Regions from separate parts of the Xenorhabdus budapestensis genome, predicted to be linked through region 1. Evidence: predicted binding sites of a transcription regulator. Region 1 holds the regulator's gene; each other region holds the start of a gene.
The links. Region 1 encodes Fur, which represses iron uptake genes when iron is present. Its sites were predicted from a motif close to ATAATAATGAGAACNACTATCAA; they were not measured.

Region 1 (4,196 bases):
GCATTTTTATCTGATTTTAAAGGGGAGCAGTGGAAACGAACTACAGCGGATAACAATATCCTGATGACACCCGAAAGCCGTTTTGAGAAAAACAGCCAGGTGTCATTAATTGATGAGGATAAACTGCGTGGGCAAATTATCCCGACGCCCAGAAAATTGTCCATTCATTCACAGGATGTCAACTTATCTCATGGAGTGAGGTTAGAACTGGGAGGATTGAGTGACGCTTCAATTCGGATTATTCGAGAGCGTTTTGCTGACTATAACATTAAGTTAACCGATAGCGGTTATCGGATTGCGACTCAGATTAATGCTAACAAATTTACCGGTGATTGGCGGGTTAAAGGGGCTTATTCCCTGAATATCACTACTAAGGGAGCACAAATTGTTGCTTTTGATGAATCCGGTGTATTTTATGGCCTGCAATCACTGTTTTCCCTGCTTCCGGCCAATGGTGTACCGAAAATAGCCACATTAACAGCAAAAGATGCCCCCAAATTTGAATATCGAGGTATGTTTCTTGATGTCGGACGGAATTTCCATAGTAAAGAAGCTGTCTTGCGTCTGCTCGATCAAATGGCGGCTTATAAACTGAATAAATTCCATTTCCATTTGAGTGATGATGAAGGCTGGCGTCTGGAAATTCCTGGTTTACCGGAATTAACAGAAATCGGCAGCAAACGTTGCCATGATTTAACTGAGACGCAATGTTTGTTACCACAATTAGGCTCAGGGCCAGCAAGTAATAATATGGGCAGTGGCTATTTTAGCCGTCAGGATTACATTGATATCTTGAAATATGCTAAGGCTCGTCAGATAGAGGTGATCCCGGAAATTGATATTCCGGCCCATTCCCGTGCAGCGGTAGTGTCTATGGAAGCCCGCTATAAAAAATTGGTGGCAGAAGGAAAGGTACAGGAAGCCAATGAGTACCGTTTGCTCGACCCGACGGATACCTCAAATACGACATCTGTACAGTTTTACGATCGCCATAGCTATTTGAACCCGTGCATGGATTCTTCCAAACGTTTTGTTGACAAAGTCATCAGTGAAATCGTTGCTATGCACAAAGAAGCCGGAACATCACTGAGAACATGGCATTTTGGCGGTGATGAAGCGAAAAATATTCGTTTGGGGTCGGGTTATCAGGACAAAGATGGTCCAATTGAACCGGGTAAAGGGATCATAAATAAAAAAATTGAGGACAAACCATGGGCAAAATCTCAGGTTTGTCAAAAAATGATTGCGAATGGCACCATCAAAGATGTTGATGAGCTGGCCAGTTATTTCGCGATTGAAGTTAGTAAGATTGTCAATGCTCATGGTATTGAGGCGATGCAGTCATGGCAGGATGGTCTGAAACATGCGAAATCGGTGAAAGACTTTGCTACTCAGTACGTTACGGTGAACTTTTGGGATACGCTGTATTGGGGAGGTTACGATTCCGTTAATGACTGGGCAAACAAGGGCTATCGTGTCGTTGTTTCCAGCCCTGATTATGTTTATCTGGATATGCCGTACGAAGTTAATCCGAAGGAGCGGGGCTATTATTGGGCGTCTCGTTTTAATGATGAAGCCAAAATCTTCAGTTTTGCACCAAATAATATGCCACAAAATGCCGAGACTTCGGTGGATATCAATGGCAACTATTTCAATACCACCAGTAATAAACGTTGGCCGGGGGCGTATGGCTTGTCAGGGCTATCATGGAGCGAAACGGTGCGTACTGATGAGCAAATGGAATATATGATTTATCCGCGTTTGCTGTCGCTGGCGGAACGTGCATGGCATCAGGCTGGATGGGAACAGAATTACCAGCAGGGCAGGGAATATAAAGGCGGAGTCACACGGTATGTTGAAATCGATAAACTCAATAATGATTGGCGTCGTTTTGCCAATTTAATGGGGCAACGTGAAATGGCAAAACTGGATAAGGCACATGTTGCATATCGATTACCAATACCGGGCGCAAGGATTGTGTCAGGGACATTGGAAGCGAACATTGCTTTGCCCGGGCTGGCAATTCAGTATTCGTTGAATGATGGAAAAACCTGGGAAATTTATGATGACAGACAAAGACCATATGTCGAAGGTAATGTGAAAGTCCGTTCTGTTAGCACTGATGGTAAGCGTTTCAGCCGAATTGAAGATGTATATCAAAAATAATCGCCTGTAAAAAAGCAACCTGCCGATTAGCTTTGGCTAATCGGCAGCAGCTTCTTTTGACAAGAGCCGATATCAAAAGTGAGCAGTATGTATCACTTCTTATCGTGCCTTCTTATCATGCTTTCTCATCATGTAACGTACTATCTTTACGGCAATCACCTGTAGTACAGTGACCATACAAATAGAGACTATGATTTGACAACTTGATTCCATGACGTGCAGCAATATCCTTCTGACGTTCTTCAATGGACTCATCGCTGAACTCGATCACTTTGCCGCAGTCGAGACAAATCAGATGGTCATGGTGATGTTGCTGAGTGAGTTCAAAAACCGATTTACCGCCTTCAAAATTGTGGCGAGTGACAATGCCGGCATCATCGAACTGGTTCAACACGCGATAGACAGTGGCGAGGCCAATCTCTTCACCGATATCAATCAGTTTTTTGTAGAGATCTTCCGCACTGACATGATGGCATTCTGGGACCTGTAGCACTTCCAGAATTTTCAGGCGAGGAAGTGTTACTTTAAGTCCAGCATTTTTTAATGCTTTATTGTTGTCGGTCATGCGGATTTAGTCCTGTAACTTGAGTTTAGTGAACTTGTGATACTTGGGGTATCGTGAGAGAATCATGATTCAGCTTCATGCTGTAGATTATAGGCATGGATACTGAAAATGAAAACCATGCCCACTTCGCTATCATGACACATATTTCAAGAATTATCCCGTGCAAAAGGCATTTGTTTCCTTACATACACAGAGGAGATCTTTTATTATGCGCCGAGGATTTCTGACAGGCTCATTTCAGCCTTAATCTGCTGTACCCAAGCATCAACACGCTCTTCGGTTAATTCTGGTTGGCGATCTTCATCAATAGCAAGGCCAATGAAGTGATTATCATCAGCCATACCTTTAGATACTTCAAAGTGATACCCTTCAGTTGGCCAGTGACCGACAATAATTGCACCACGAGGTTCAATAATATCGCGGATGGTGCCCATAGCGTCACAGAAGTATTCTGCATAATCTTCCTGATCACCACAACCGAACAGGGCAACTAACTTTCCTTCAAAATTGATCTCTTCCAGAGTCGGGAAGAAATCATCCCAGTCACATTGAGCTTCGCCGTAGTACCAGGTTGGAATGCCTAGCAGCAGGATATCGAAGGCGTCAAGATCTTCCTTGCTGCTTTTGGCAATATCGTGAACTTCCGCAACATCAGCACCGCCCAGTTTTTCTTGGATCATTTTGGCAATGTTCTCTGTGTTGCCAGTGTCGCTGCCGAAGAATATACCTATTATTGCCATAAAGTAGATTAACCTCTTGTTCTATTAGTGTATTAAATCCATACACGTCACGCTGAAATCAGCAGGAAAAATATCAGTTTTATTAAAATGAAAAACGTTATTTTGACCAAACATCAGTGACAAGTCTGTCAGATTTGTGTGGTGACACCGCTTCACTCTGTTGAATTAAAGCCGTTAATTGGCAAGGTGATTATCTGTTGCCAGTTGAGCCAGCAACATCTGTTCAATTAATTCACTGCGGCTGATATTGCGCTGTTTTGCCAGATGGTTGAGAGCACCAACAGCATCTTCATTGAGTTTTAGTTCCACCCGACGCAGTCCTTTGACTTTATCCCGGCGCAACTGGTTGCGTTTATTGATCCTAAGCTGTTCATCTCTGGACAGCGGATTTGTTTTAGGTCGCCCTGGCCTGCGTTCATCTGCGAACAAATCCAGTGTGGTGCGATCAGTTTGTTCTTTTGCCATAAATTCGATTGATAAAGGGCGTGTACCAATAATATAGCGGGCAATGATACCTTAGCTGGACGCGTGTCGCTACTGGTTGATGGGGGAGATTGTTGGTTGATAAGAGGGATTGTCGGGTTCAGTCATAATTCAGACCTAATAATGTAGGGAAAGTGGTGTATAGCAAGTACGGTATGAAAGAGAAATAAAACGGAGAAAAGTGAATAGTGTTGGTCTGATTAAGGCATTTGCCTTAATCAGAAAGCGTTTGTAAGGGTTAT
Region 2 (4,196 bases), 1.6 Mb from region 1:
TTACCGATTGCCATTAAAGCCGCATTTGGTGGTGGAGGTCGTGGTTTGAAAGTGGCCTGGCGACGGGATGAAGTTGAAGAACTTTACTATTCCGCAATACGTGAGGCGACAGCCGCTTTTGGGCGGGGGGAATGTTTTATTGAACAGTTCCTGAATAAACCGCGTCATATTGAAGCGCAGGTAATTGCAGATAAATACGGCAATATCGTTGTGCTTGGCACCCGAGACTGTTCCTTGCAGCGCCGGAATCAGAAACTGGTGGAAGAAGCTCCGGCTCCCTTTTTAACTCAGCAGCAACGGGAACGCATTCATCAAGCGGCAAAAGCGATTTGTGCGGCAGCCAATTATGTTGGAGCGGGGACGGTCGAGTTTTTACTCAGTGCTGATGGTTCGCTCTCTTTCTTAGAAGTGAATACTCGCTTACAAGTAGAGCATCCTGTTACGGAAGAAACAACAGGTATTGATTTGGTCATTGAACAGTTGAGGATTGCAGAAGGTTATCCGTTAAGCATCCAAGAGACACCTGAACCAAGAGGGCACTCATTTGAATTTCGCATCAATGCAGAAGATGCCGGAAAAGGTTTTTTGCCCACTTCCGGCGCTATTACAGAGTTTCTCCCGCCTTCTGGTCCCGGTATTCGTCTGGACTCCGGTGTAATGAGTGGTTCTACAATCCCCGCTGCTTTTGATTCATTGATGGCAAAACTGATTGTCACAGGAACAACGCGTGAGCAAGCTCTTGCCCGTGCACGTCGGGCATTACAAGAATTTAAAATCAGTGGAGTAGCCTCAGTTTTACCTTTCCACCGAGCTGTAATCGAACATCCTGATTTTGTCTCAGGAGATAATTTCAACGTTCATACCCGCTGGATTGAAACAGACTTTGCCGATGAACTGGAGGCTTCGCTTCGTCAGATCCCGGCTGAGGACAAGCATATCACCCGCACATATATTGAAATTGATGGTCGCAGGCATCAATTGGGCTTGTCATCAGATTTATTGGCAGGTTTAGCGAAATTAGCGTCTGCCAGTGAGAAGCAATTTTCTCAGCCAATAACAAAGCAAAAAAAGTCGCAAGATCCCCGTCAGGTAAAGGCACCTATTTCCGGCATTCTGCATTCTTGGTTAGTTCAGGAAGGGGAGCAAGTTAATGAAGGTGATGTGATTGCTGTGATGGAAGCCATGAAAATGGAGGTACAGATCCGTGCACATCGTTCAGGGAGAATCACATTCTGTGCTCAGGCAGGGAATTATCAGGATGCAGACCGAGTTTTGGCCAGAATAGAGTATTAATATTTTATCTAAAAAACCAACGGGTATAAATTTATACCCGTTTGAGCTTTGAGGTGAAGATCTCACTCAGGCTTTTTATCGTCATCAACTTCTTCATTCTATTCAATAAATAAACCTGCCTTTGTGGACTCAGATCGTCAACAAATCTTCGCTAAGAGCTAAGAGCTAAGAGCTAAGAGCTAAGAGCTAAGAGCTAAGAGCTAAGAATAGTGGGATTTGTTGGGACCTGATTTCGAATCTAAATAGTTAAAATAAACGATAGTCACTTAAGGTTATTTACATTTCCTATAGAAATGTAAATAATAATAATTCTCAATCATGTTTTAACTAAAAAATGTATGTCTAAAATTACCAAAATTTACGCAAGCTTGGCTAAAAGTGGTCTGTGTGTTCCTTTGATGTCTGCATCTATGCTGACAGTCGCTATCTCTACTAACGCATTAGCAAACACCGAAGGGTCAATCAAAAAATCAACGGCAACTGGCGATACACTCGTTGTTATTGCAGGTAACAATGCAGAACAAGAGAGTGGAAAAGTCAACCGTAACGAAATTAAAGTCAGACAGGCACAAAGTGTCGGTGAGATTTTAAAGAATGTACCGGGCGTTCAAGCGGGTCACCCTAGCGCTTTAGGGCAGCGCTTTAAAATCCGTGGCATGGATGATCAGTTCATCAACGTAACGGTTGATGGTGCACGGCAAGAGGGATATCACTTCCATCATGCGGGGAATTACGGTATAGACCCTGAAATGCTGAAGCAAATTGATATCAGCGTTGGTACTAATAGTATTACCTATGATACCGGAGCCCTTGGCGGTGCATTAAAATTTGAAACCGTTGATGCTGGTGATTTATTAGAGCCGGGCCAATTATTTGGTACAAAAGGCAAATTAAGTTATGTTAGTAATGGTTCTGAGTTCCAGCAATCTTTAGCAACTTATGGCAGAATGGGAGCAGTTGATTTATTAGGCTACTTTAACCATCGTAATATGAATGATGCTGAATCGGGCAGAGATAGCCGCGGAAGAGATTCAATTCCTACCGATGGGAAACTGGTCAATTATTTATTAAAAGCGAAATTCAATCTGACTGATGATCAGTACATCAGTGTATCAAGAGAACGTTATCAGAATGATGCGGATACTAATTTCAGATTGAATTTTGGTTCGGACATCAATAAAGGGAAAAAAGGAAAGTACGTTGTAGAGCGTGATGCTTATAATCTTACTTACAGATATGTACCAGTCGATAATGACTTCATTGATTTAAAAATTTCTGCCTATCACACAGAACAAAATTTCAATCATATGAGGGAAGTCGGTGGGCCTGGAAAGGGATTTGACAGTATTGTTGAAACTCAAGGCATTAGGGCGCGTAATGTCTCTAATTTTGATACCCAGAAATTATCCCATGTTTTAACTTATGGGTATGAATATTTTGATACCAGAATGGCATACACTGATGTATCAGAAAATGTACACAAAAAAGCAGTAGAAACAGGAAAGTCATCATCTGTTTATTTGGAAGATGATATTCAAATTGCTGATTTCCATTTCATACCAGGTGTCAGATGGGATCATTACAAATACAACACTATTAATAAAAACCATGAACCTTTTGAGAGAACTTATGCTCGTTTCTCAAAAGCACTTGGTTTGAAATACGAACTTGGAGCGTCAACCACATTATTTGCCAATTATACCGAACTTTTCAGAGGGCCATTGGGCAAAGAGATTGGTCTGGGGCCAAGCAATCACAATGCTAACTTGAAAACTACAACAGGGTACAACTTAGAAACTGGCGTAGCGGGAACATATCCTAGTATTTTTGCTGAAAACGACTCATTTACTGTAATTGGTAAAGTATTCCAGACCAATTTTAAAAACCTGTCTACGACTTTAGCTAAAAGAGAGCTACACAACATCCCAAAATCCAGATTGGAAGGGTTTGAATTAGCGACTAAATATAAACTGGATAACTGGTCCTTAAGAGCGACTTACGCCAAAGCGAATAATAAAATTATGCAAGGTAATGAGTTGTTTGACAGAAGATTAGAGTTCACACCAACTATTGGTGATTCTTTTACCATTGGGGGAAGTTACTTGTTTGATAAAACTGACATTGAACTCGGTTGGAATTCCCGATTTGTCAGGTCAGCAGACGCGAAAGGGACAGATAGTGGTCGGGTTGTAAATGTACATAAATCAGGCTATAGCGTCAGTGATATGTATATTTCCTGGGCTCCGAAAACGGGCTCATTTAAAAACACAGAAATCCAGCTTGGTATCGATAATATCTTCGATAAACGTTACAACGAACAGTCTTACTATCTGAATATTTATAAAGGGCAAGAAGAAAAAGGCCGCACATATAAAGCGACAATTTCTTATAAGTTCTAATGAACAGGTCTTAAAGGTTGCAAAAATACCTTTCGTAAAAAGTCTGCGGTTTATCCGCAGACTTTTTACAGGATAGCTTGCTAAAATTAGCGCTATTACAGCGTAAAAATCCCAATCAAGGCAACCACAGTCAGAATCGCGGCTGCACCATAAAACCCCCATTGACTGGCGGGAATATGAATTTTCAGATCGTGCATACCGTGATGAATACGGTGCAAACCACACCATAAAGGCAGGCTAATCATCAGCAGCAAAAAGATGCGGCCAATAAAACTCTGACAAAATGTCAGAATGCGTTCATAAGAAAGCGCTTCCGGTGCTAGTCCCAGTGGCAGCAAAATACCTAGTAGCAGGATAATTGCAGGCCCAACAATGGCACTCCACATACCACCTGCACCAAACAGGCTCCAGAAAATCGGTTCATTGGAACGTTTTGGTACTTGATTCATCAGATCCTCCTTGGGGTTAGAGCAGTGCTACACCGAGAATAACGGCACTAGCAAT
Region 3 (4,196 bases), 1.3 Mb from region 1:
CCCGGCCATGAATCTGTAATAACAAGATTTCCCTCGCATTCACCACTCAGAATGTCACCTGAGTTATCCACTAATGCGGGGCTAATGCCGAAGAATGGCAGAGTAGCTGATCCTGCTTTGAGATCAGTTGCTCCAGGTAATGGTGTGATCATGAAGCCACCCGTTTCCGTTTGCCACCATGTATCGACAATAGGGCATCTACTGTTGCCTATTTTTTTGTAATACCATTCCCAGGCTTCTGGGTTGATGGGTTCGCCTACAGAACCCATGATGCGTAATGATGTACGCTTGGTTCCTTCAATAGCTTTATCCCCTTCGGCCATTAATGCACGAATGGCTGTTGGTGCGGTATAGAGGATATTCACCTGATGTTTATCGACAACCTGACTGAGGCGATTCACATCAGGATAGTTCGGTACACCTTCAAACATCACGGATGTTGCACCACAAGATAGCGGGCCATACAACAGATAACTATGACCTGTTACCCAACCAATATCGGCTGTACACCAATAAACTTCATCAGGGCGGTAATCAAACGTATATTTGAACGTCAAAGATGCGTAGACCAGATAACCCCCAGTGGTATGCAGAACCCCTTTGGGTTTACCTGTGGAGCCGGAAGTATAAAGAATAAATAGCGGATCTTCTGCATTCATCTCTTCGGCCTGACAGTCTGCATTAATCCCACTGGTTAATTTATGCCACCATAAATCACGTTCGGTCTGCCAGCTTGTTGCATTATCTGTACGTTTGAAAACAACAACATTGGTAACACTTGTCACGGCTGGATTGTTCAGTGCTTCATCGACATTTTTTTTCAGTGGAACAGTTCGTCCGGCTCGTATGCCTTCATTAGCAGTAATAATTAACTTGGCATTTGAATCGATAACCCGACCAGAAATTGCATCAGGAGAAAAACCACCGAAAATCACCGAGTGAATTGCGCCAATCCGGGCGCAAGCCAGCATGGCAACGGCCGCTTCCGGCACCATTGGCATATAGATAGCGACGACATCACCTTTTTTAATCCCAAGTTTTTTCAAAGCATTAGCGAATTGACAGACGTCGTGATATAGCTCTCGGTACGTAACATGTCTGGATTCAGCGGGATTATCTCCTTCCCAGATAATGGCAGTTTGATCACCACGCTCTTGTAAATGACGGTCAAGGCAGTTAGCACTTAGATTCAGTGTCCCATCTTCAAACCAGCGGATACTAATGTGTCCGGGGTCGAAAGAGCTGTTTTTAACCTTTGTATAAGGTTTTATCCAATCCAGTATCTTACCTTTCTCACCCCAGAACCCTTCAGGATCTTGTAGTGACCATTGGTAGTCTTGCATATATTGTTGCTTGTTTATCAGGGCTGTTTCTGCGATGTCAGCAGGAATAGGATGCTTGATTATTTGAGTCATATTTTTATCTCCTTGCAATTGTTAATACTATGTCAAAACAAGGTTAACTAAAGTGTAAGAAGAATTTTTGTTTCTTTTTTGCGCGGAAGATCACGCATTGGAAAGAATGAATTTCATGAGATGATCATTTAGTGCGGCGTATTTGTGAAAAATTAACTACCATTAATAATTTTATTTTTTGAATAAATACACTAACTAATGGATTTTATTCAGTTATTTTATCTAAGAAATGTATAAAAAGCGAAAGAGAAAGGAAACCATAGTTATAACATGGAATTGATAATCATTTTCATTGTTGTTTAATTCACTATAATAATCTTGCAGTTCACAAGGTGTGAGCCTCATACCCAACAAATAAAAGGTGTATATATTTTAAACAACTGGAGATATGACATGAGCCATTCACTACCTTCTCTACCATATCCTTATGATGCGCTAGAACCGCATTTCGATAAACAAACGATGATTATTCATCACACCAAACACCATCAAACCTACGTTACAAATACCAATCTTGCATTAGAATCCTGTCCAAAACTAGCCTGTCTGGAGATTGATGAACTCGTTCAGCGGCTTGATGAAGTTCCTGAGGATAAACGTACTTTCATGCGTAATAATGCAGGAGGTCATTCAAACCATAGTATGTTCTGGGAAGGTTTGAAATTAGGGACAACTTTATCTGGTGCCTTAAAAGCCGCGATAGAATGCGATTTTGGTAGCGTTGATGCTTTCAAAAAAAAATTTGAGCAAGCAGCCGCAACTCGTTTTGGTTCTGGGTGGGCCTGGTTAGTATTAAAAGAAGATGGCAAACTTGAAGTTGTTTCTACTGCAAATCAGGATAGCCCATTGATGGGTGAAGAGATTTCCGGTACTTCTGGTTATCCTATTTTGGGATTAGATGTATGGGAACATGCTTATTATCTGAAGTATCAAAACCGTCGTCCCGACTATATTGAGGCATTTTGGCATGTCGTAAATTGGGAAGAAGCGGCAAAACGTTACGAAAAAAAATGGAATAAGTTCTAAAAATCCCTCTCTTAATAATGCTGATCACTGCGGGGTCAGCATTTTTTTTACTTGTAGCAGAGATATTGACCTTTCACAATGCTCTCTCAAAGGGCAAAAGATGAAGCTTGCCGCGTTTATTCGGTCAGGATAATATTTATATTAGTCTATTGAGGAGAAATAGAAATGTATTACCCACAGGTATATAGAGGTAAAATAACATCTTCCGAAAAGTGGGGTTTCAGTGCAATCAACAAACTGTTGGTGAATGGCCGTTTACAGCTTACCTCTCTTGGTCTGGAAGGTGATGAACAGGCAGAGACTCGTTTTCATGGCGGTCCTGATCGCGCGCTTTGTCATTACCCTATGGAACATTACCTCTTTTGGAAAAGGCAATTTCCTGAATTAGTGGAATTATTTGTATCTCCCTTATTTGGTGAAAATATATCAACGGAGGGTATGACAGAAGAGAATGTTTTTATTGGGGATATTTTCCAGTGGGGAGAGGTAATTATTCAGGTGACACAGCCCCGTTCTCCTTGCTACAAACTTAATCTTATTACTGGAATTGCGAATTTTGCAGCTATGATGCAAGATGAAGGGTATTGTGGCTGGTTATATCGGGTCATCTCTTCAGGTTTTGTCAGTGCTGCTGAACCACTAAAATTACTCAGTCGAAATAGTGATGTTTCTGTTAAGGATGCTATTTCCATTGCTTTTCATAGCCCATTTGATGGAGAGCAATACCAACGTCTAATGGGTGCAGCAGGGTTATCTGCTAGCTGGAATCTAACGATGCAAAAGCGGATATTGCATGGAAAAATAGAGGATTTCAATCGTCGTTTATTTGGTAAATAATTTATTTACTGATATATATTTTAATTAAAAAATATGTTGTTTTCTTGTAGTGGACGATAACAATAATTTTGTTATCGTTATACTTATTTTTTCTATTTTGTTCTGCTCTTTCAAATTATTATATTGTTTCTTTTATATAAAATTAATTTATCAATATTCTATATCCTGAATTAGTGGAATTATTTGTATCTCCCTTATTTGGTGAAAATATATCAACGGAGGGTATGACAGAAGAGAATGTTTTTATTGGGGATATTTTCCAGTGGGGAGAGGTAATTATTCAGGTGACACAGCCCCGTTCTCCTTGCTACAAACTTAATCTTATTACTGGAATTGCGAATTTTGCAGCTATGATGCAAGATGAAGGGTATTGTGGCTGGTTATATCGGGTCATCTCTTCAGGTTTTGTCAGTGCTGCTGAACCACTAAAATTACTCAGTCGAAATAGTGATGTTTCTGTTAAGGATGCTATTTCCATTGCTTTTCATAGCCCATTTGATGGAGAGCAATACCAACGTCTAATGGGTGCAGCAGGGTTATCTGCTAGCTGGAATCTAACGATGCAAAAGCGGATATTGCATGGAAAAATAGAGGATTTCAATCGTCGTTTATTTGGTAAATAATTTATTTACTGATATATATTTTAATTAAAAAATATGTTGTTTTCTTGTAGTGGACGATAACAATAATTTTGTTATCGTTATACTTATTTTTTCTATTTTGTTCTGCTCTTTCAAATTATTATATTGTTTCTTTTATATAAAATTAATTTATCAATATTCTATATTAAAATGTTTGTTGATAAAATAAGATTATTATTAACTTGTTTATGATTAAAGGTTAAAAAGACTGATGTTTTTTAATGTGATATTTATCACAAAATAAGTACTCGTATTATTAGAATATGATTTATATGTG
Region 4 (4,196 bases), 1.1 Mb from region 1:
GGGATATTCAGGGAAGTCGTAAATCCTTTCCTAAACTCTACGGAAGTGGTGATATAGTCTTTTGCTTTGGTATCAAAATAGCTGGCTTTGAATTTCAGGCCATCATTGTTGGTAAACAGTTCATCGAAACGTAACCCGAAGCCATATTCCAGAGTTTCATTGCTTTCAGGGCGTAAGTTAGGATTAGGTTTCCAGTAATTATTTGGAAAATGTTTGGAATCGTTATACATCTCTCCCATTGTCGGTGAACGGAATGCCTGAGAGTAAGAAGCAAACAGCATTGACCAATCTGTTGGGGTGATACTGATAGCACCTTTTGATGACCATTTATCGGCATTGATATCTTTATATTTATCATTTGATGCTTTGTAATTGTCGTAACGTGTACCGATGATAAATGAAATTGGTAAGTCACGAATGGTTATCTCATCTTGCAACCAACCAGATGCAAAACGGATGTCCGCATTCGGAAATCCATTTATATAATTGCTGCTTGGTTTTTGTTTCTGTTTATATATTTCGCTACCATAAGTAAATTGATGTGCAGCAAAGGAGTTAGCATTCAAGTGCGAACGGTTTTCCAATTTTATACCGTAAGTTTCCTGTTTACGGCCTTCAAAACCATTTTTCTCACTCTTAGCATCAATACTAATGTTGGAATAGTAAATATCTGTTCTGAAATTTAACCAGTTATATTCTGCCGGATTCAACTTGTAAGTCAGTTGCGCATCACGTTGTGTTGTGGTGCGATCAGCCTGTTCTGTTTTATCTGCTGTTTTGACAGATTGTGGGTTCAGTGGCTCATTGGCCTTATTGCGATAATAACGAAGTTCGCCACCAATTGATTGGCTGTCATCAATTTGCCATGTCCCTTTGGTCAGTACATTGCCGATAATTTCATCATTCTGGCCTTTTACCCCGCCGCCATAACGAATATTGCCAACATCACGGGTGCTGAAACTAAATAGACCATCAAGATTATCGGTTTTACCAAATGCGGCTCCGCCGAATCCCCAACTGTGATCCCCAGTTCCGGCACGACTAAAAACACGAAAACCGCTATTTTGCCCTGCCTGTAAGAGATCTGCTGCATCAACCGTCTGATAGGCAATAACTCCACCTAATGCGCTACTGCCATAGAGTAGGGCAGATGGGCCCCGGACAACTTCAACTTGTTTAATCAGTGAGGGATCAAGGAAAATACCATTAATGTGCCCGGTATCAGTACCCTGACGAACACCATCAACCAGCATTAAAACGCCTTTTTGAGAGTAACCACGCATACTGATATCTTGCCCGTTAGCACGCCCGTAATCCGCAGTATTAATCCCGGGGATCTTGCTCAGCAAGTCATTTGCATTGCCTGCAACTTTACTGCTGGCTGAGTTACCTTCAACAACTGTTACCATCATAGGTGCTTCAAAACTGTCGCGCTGATTCCCTGTGGCATAAACTGTCAGCGTATCTTTATGAGGTTTACTTTTTTCTGCTGGGGCTGTTTTATCAGTTGGGATGGTTACTGCGTGAGCAGAAGACAACCCTGTCAGAATGACAATACTTAATGCAGACAATTTTAGGTTTGGTGGTTGAATTCGGGTCATATAGGTTATCTCCATAATTTTGCTGTGTTTTAAAGCACATGAATGGTTTTGAAACACTCATATATCGTTTTAATCACCATGAGATGCATCCCGGTGAATTCTCTGAATTGTTATTAAGTCAGAGTAAAGTTATCGGTTTGTGTAGAATCACGATGTAACGCAAGAAGGATCTGTTGTTGCAAAGGATTGATGTGGTAACACAGGCAATCAGTTAATTTTTTCATAACCAATATGAACAATAATTATTATAATATTGAGAATAATTATCGTTTCTGATTTGATTAACTTCAAGTTATTTTTTTATGTAGGTATAACTGACTCAATAGATTGGTTTTGTATGATTTTTCAAAAGGGGGCTGGCTCCTACTCTCATCGTGAACAGAAGCCAGTAAAAACGATATTCAGAACCGACTTTCAACTGCTTCGGCCAGAATATTAAGGAATTGTTCAGTATCTTGCCAACTGAGGCATGGATCAGTAATCGATTGCCCGTAGGTCAGAGGTTCTCCCTGCATGATTTTTTGAGAACCTTCAACTAAAAAACTTTCTGCCATAACACCCGCGATAGCCGTTGAACCAGACTGAAGCTGTTGGCTGATATTTCTGGCTATATCCAGTTGTCGGCGGTGAACTTTCTGACAGTTTCCGTGACTGCAATCTACAATCAAGCGTTCTGGTAAGTCGAATTCACGTAATTTCTGACAAACTTCTGTAATATCTTCAGCACTGTAATTCGGTTTTTTCCCGCCACGCATAATGATATGGCCATAAGGATTTCCGCTGGTCTGATAGATGGTCATCTGTCCATCTTTATCTGGTGACAAGAACATATGTCCGGCACGTGATGCTCGTATCGCATCAATAGCAATATGAATATTGCCGTCAGTACCATTTTTAAATCCGACCGGACATGACAATGCGGAAGCCATTTCCCGGTGGATTTGGCTTTCTGTTGTTCTTGCACCGATTGCTCCCCAGCTAATTAAATCTGCAATATATTGCCCGATGACCATATCCAAAAATTCTGTGGCGGTGGGCATTCCCAATTCATTGATATCAATTAATAACTTACGGGCGAGTGAGATCCCTTTATTGACCTGACAGGAGCCATCTAACATAGGGTCTGAAATCAAACCTTTCCAGCCAACAACAGTACGAGGCTTTTCGAAGTAGGTTCGCATTACGATTTCCAGACTGTGCTGATATTTTTCACGTAATACGTGCAGACGCGAGGCATAATCAAAAGCGGCATCAACATCATGAATAGAACAGGGGCCAATGATGACCAGCAAACGTTGATCGTTGCCTGTCAGAATAGCTTCAATACGTCTGCGTGATACCGTCACATTTTGTAATGTTTTTTCTGATATGGGGTATTGTTCAGAAAGTGTTTTAGGTGTTATTAATCTGTCAATTGGGTGGGTTCTTAACTCATCTGTTTTGGGCATATACTTTCTCGAATTCTACTTCATCTTAGGACGCAGTCTGGCGTAATTGAAATTACAATAACTCAACCTCCAGCAAATTCAACAGACAATAATTACAATTATATGAGAAATCGCGAGTATAAGATTGTAATAGTGTTCTGAGATATGCTGGTATTTCCGGGATCAGAACATGCGCCGTTTCAATCCCATAATGTCAATAATTTTGGTTGAAATTTCTTCGACAGAATAATTGGTGGTATTTAAATAATTAATTTTGTTTTTGCGGAATAGAGCTTCAACCTCAGCAATTTCGATCCGACATTGCCGTAATGAAGCATAACGACTATTTTCTCTCCGTTCTTCCCGGATAGCAGCCAGCCTTTCCGGGCTTATTGTCAATCCGAATAATTTCTGCTGGAAAGGTTTTAGATCGGCAGGCAATTGCAGATTATCCATATCATCAGCGGTGAAAGGATAGTTTGCGGCTTGAATGCCGAATTGCATGGCAAGATAGAGGCTGGTGGGTGTTTTTCCACAGCGGGATACACCCAGAATAATCACCTGAGCCTGATCGAGATTGCGTAATGAAACCCCATCATCGTGTGCGAGGGTATAATCAATGGCTGCGATACGGGCATCATATTGACTCAGATTTTTCTTAGATAAACCGTGAGTACGGTGTAATTCAGGTTTGGGTTTCAGTCCGATTTCTTGCTGCAATGGTGCTACGAGAGTCTGGACAATATCCAAGCAAAAACCTTCACTGCTGGTGATAATATTTTTAACTTCACTGGAAATGATGGAATAAAAAACTAGTGGCCTGATTTGTGTTGCCTGATAGATGGTATTTATCTGGCTCCTGGTTTCTTCTGCTCTTATTTTGTTGGTTACAAAGGGTAAGGTATAAGACGTGATAGTAATTGGGAATTGGGACAATACAGCATGACCCAAAACTTCTGCCGTAATTGCTGTGCCATCGGAAATGAAAAATACACTGTGTTCCAGAGTTTCATTGTCCTGAGTCTGAGGGAGTTGGATCTCTATCATTGTGTTTTTCTTTTCTTGTTGAGTTTATAGGGTATTATCAAAATATTAGCTGAATCGTTTTTATTACAAATTACAGCTATAGCTTACGTTCCAAATTATACGCGTAAAAAAATAATATTGT

Region 2: HGO23_RS01710 (TonB-dependent receptor domain-containing protein) is a predicted target of Fur. The motif match lies at 1,587-1,609, and genes of this name have one in related genera.
Region 3: sodA (superoxide dismutase [Mn]) is a predicted target of Fur. The motif match lies at 1,692-1,714, and genes of this name have one in related genera.
Region 4: HGO23_RS09065 (TonB-dependent hemoglobin/transferrin/lactoferrin family receptor) is a predicted target of Fur. The motif match lies at 1,849-1,871, and genes of this name have one in related genera.

The regions. Positions count from the first base shown of each region.
Region 1 covers NZ_CP072455.1:3,135,435-3,139,630, reverse strand. The annotation lists gene HGO23_RS13615 (beta-N-acetylhexosaminidase) at 1-2,166, shown strand, start outside; gene fur (ferric iron uptake transcriptional regulator) at 2,282-2,731, opposite strand; gene fldA (flavodoxin FldA) at 2,938-3,471, opposite strand; gene ybfE (LexA regulated protein) at 3,646-3,936, opposite strand; gene HGO23_RS13595 (TetR/AcrR family transcriptional regulator) at 4,193-4,196, opposite strand, start outside.
Region 2 covers NZ_CP072455.1:418,126-422,321, forward strand. The annotation lists gene HGO23_RS01705 (acetyl/propionyl/methylcrotonyl-CoA carboxylase subunit alpha) at 1-1,293, shown strand, start outside; gene HGO23_RS01710 (TonB-dependent receptor domain-containing protein) at 1,632-3,692, shown strand; gene frdD (fumarate reductase subunit FrdD) at 3,788-4,141, opposite strand; gene frdC (fumarate reductase subunit FrdC) at 4,158-4,196, opposite strand, start outside.
Region 3 covers NZ_CP072455.1:70,871-75,066, forward strand. The annotation lists gene acs (acetate--CoA ligase) at 1-1,415, opposite strand, end outside; gene sodA (superoxide dismutase [Mn]) at 1,809-2,441, shown strand; gene yiiM (6-hydroxyaminopurine reductase) at 2,607-3,278, shown strand; partial or broken gene HGO23_RS00310 (MOSC domain-containing protein) at 3,440-3,901, shown strand.
Region 4 covers NZ_CP072455.1:1,988,925-1,993,120, forward strand. The annotation lists gene HGO23_RS09065 (TonB-dependent hemoglobin/transferrin/lactoferrin family receptor) at 1-1,601, opposite strand, end outside; gene HGO23_RS09070 (3-deoxy-7-phosphoheptulonate synthase) at 2,003-3,049, opposite strand; gene ppsR (posphoenolpyruvate synthetase regulatory kinase/phosphorylase PpsR) at 3,212-4,075, opposite strand.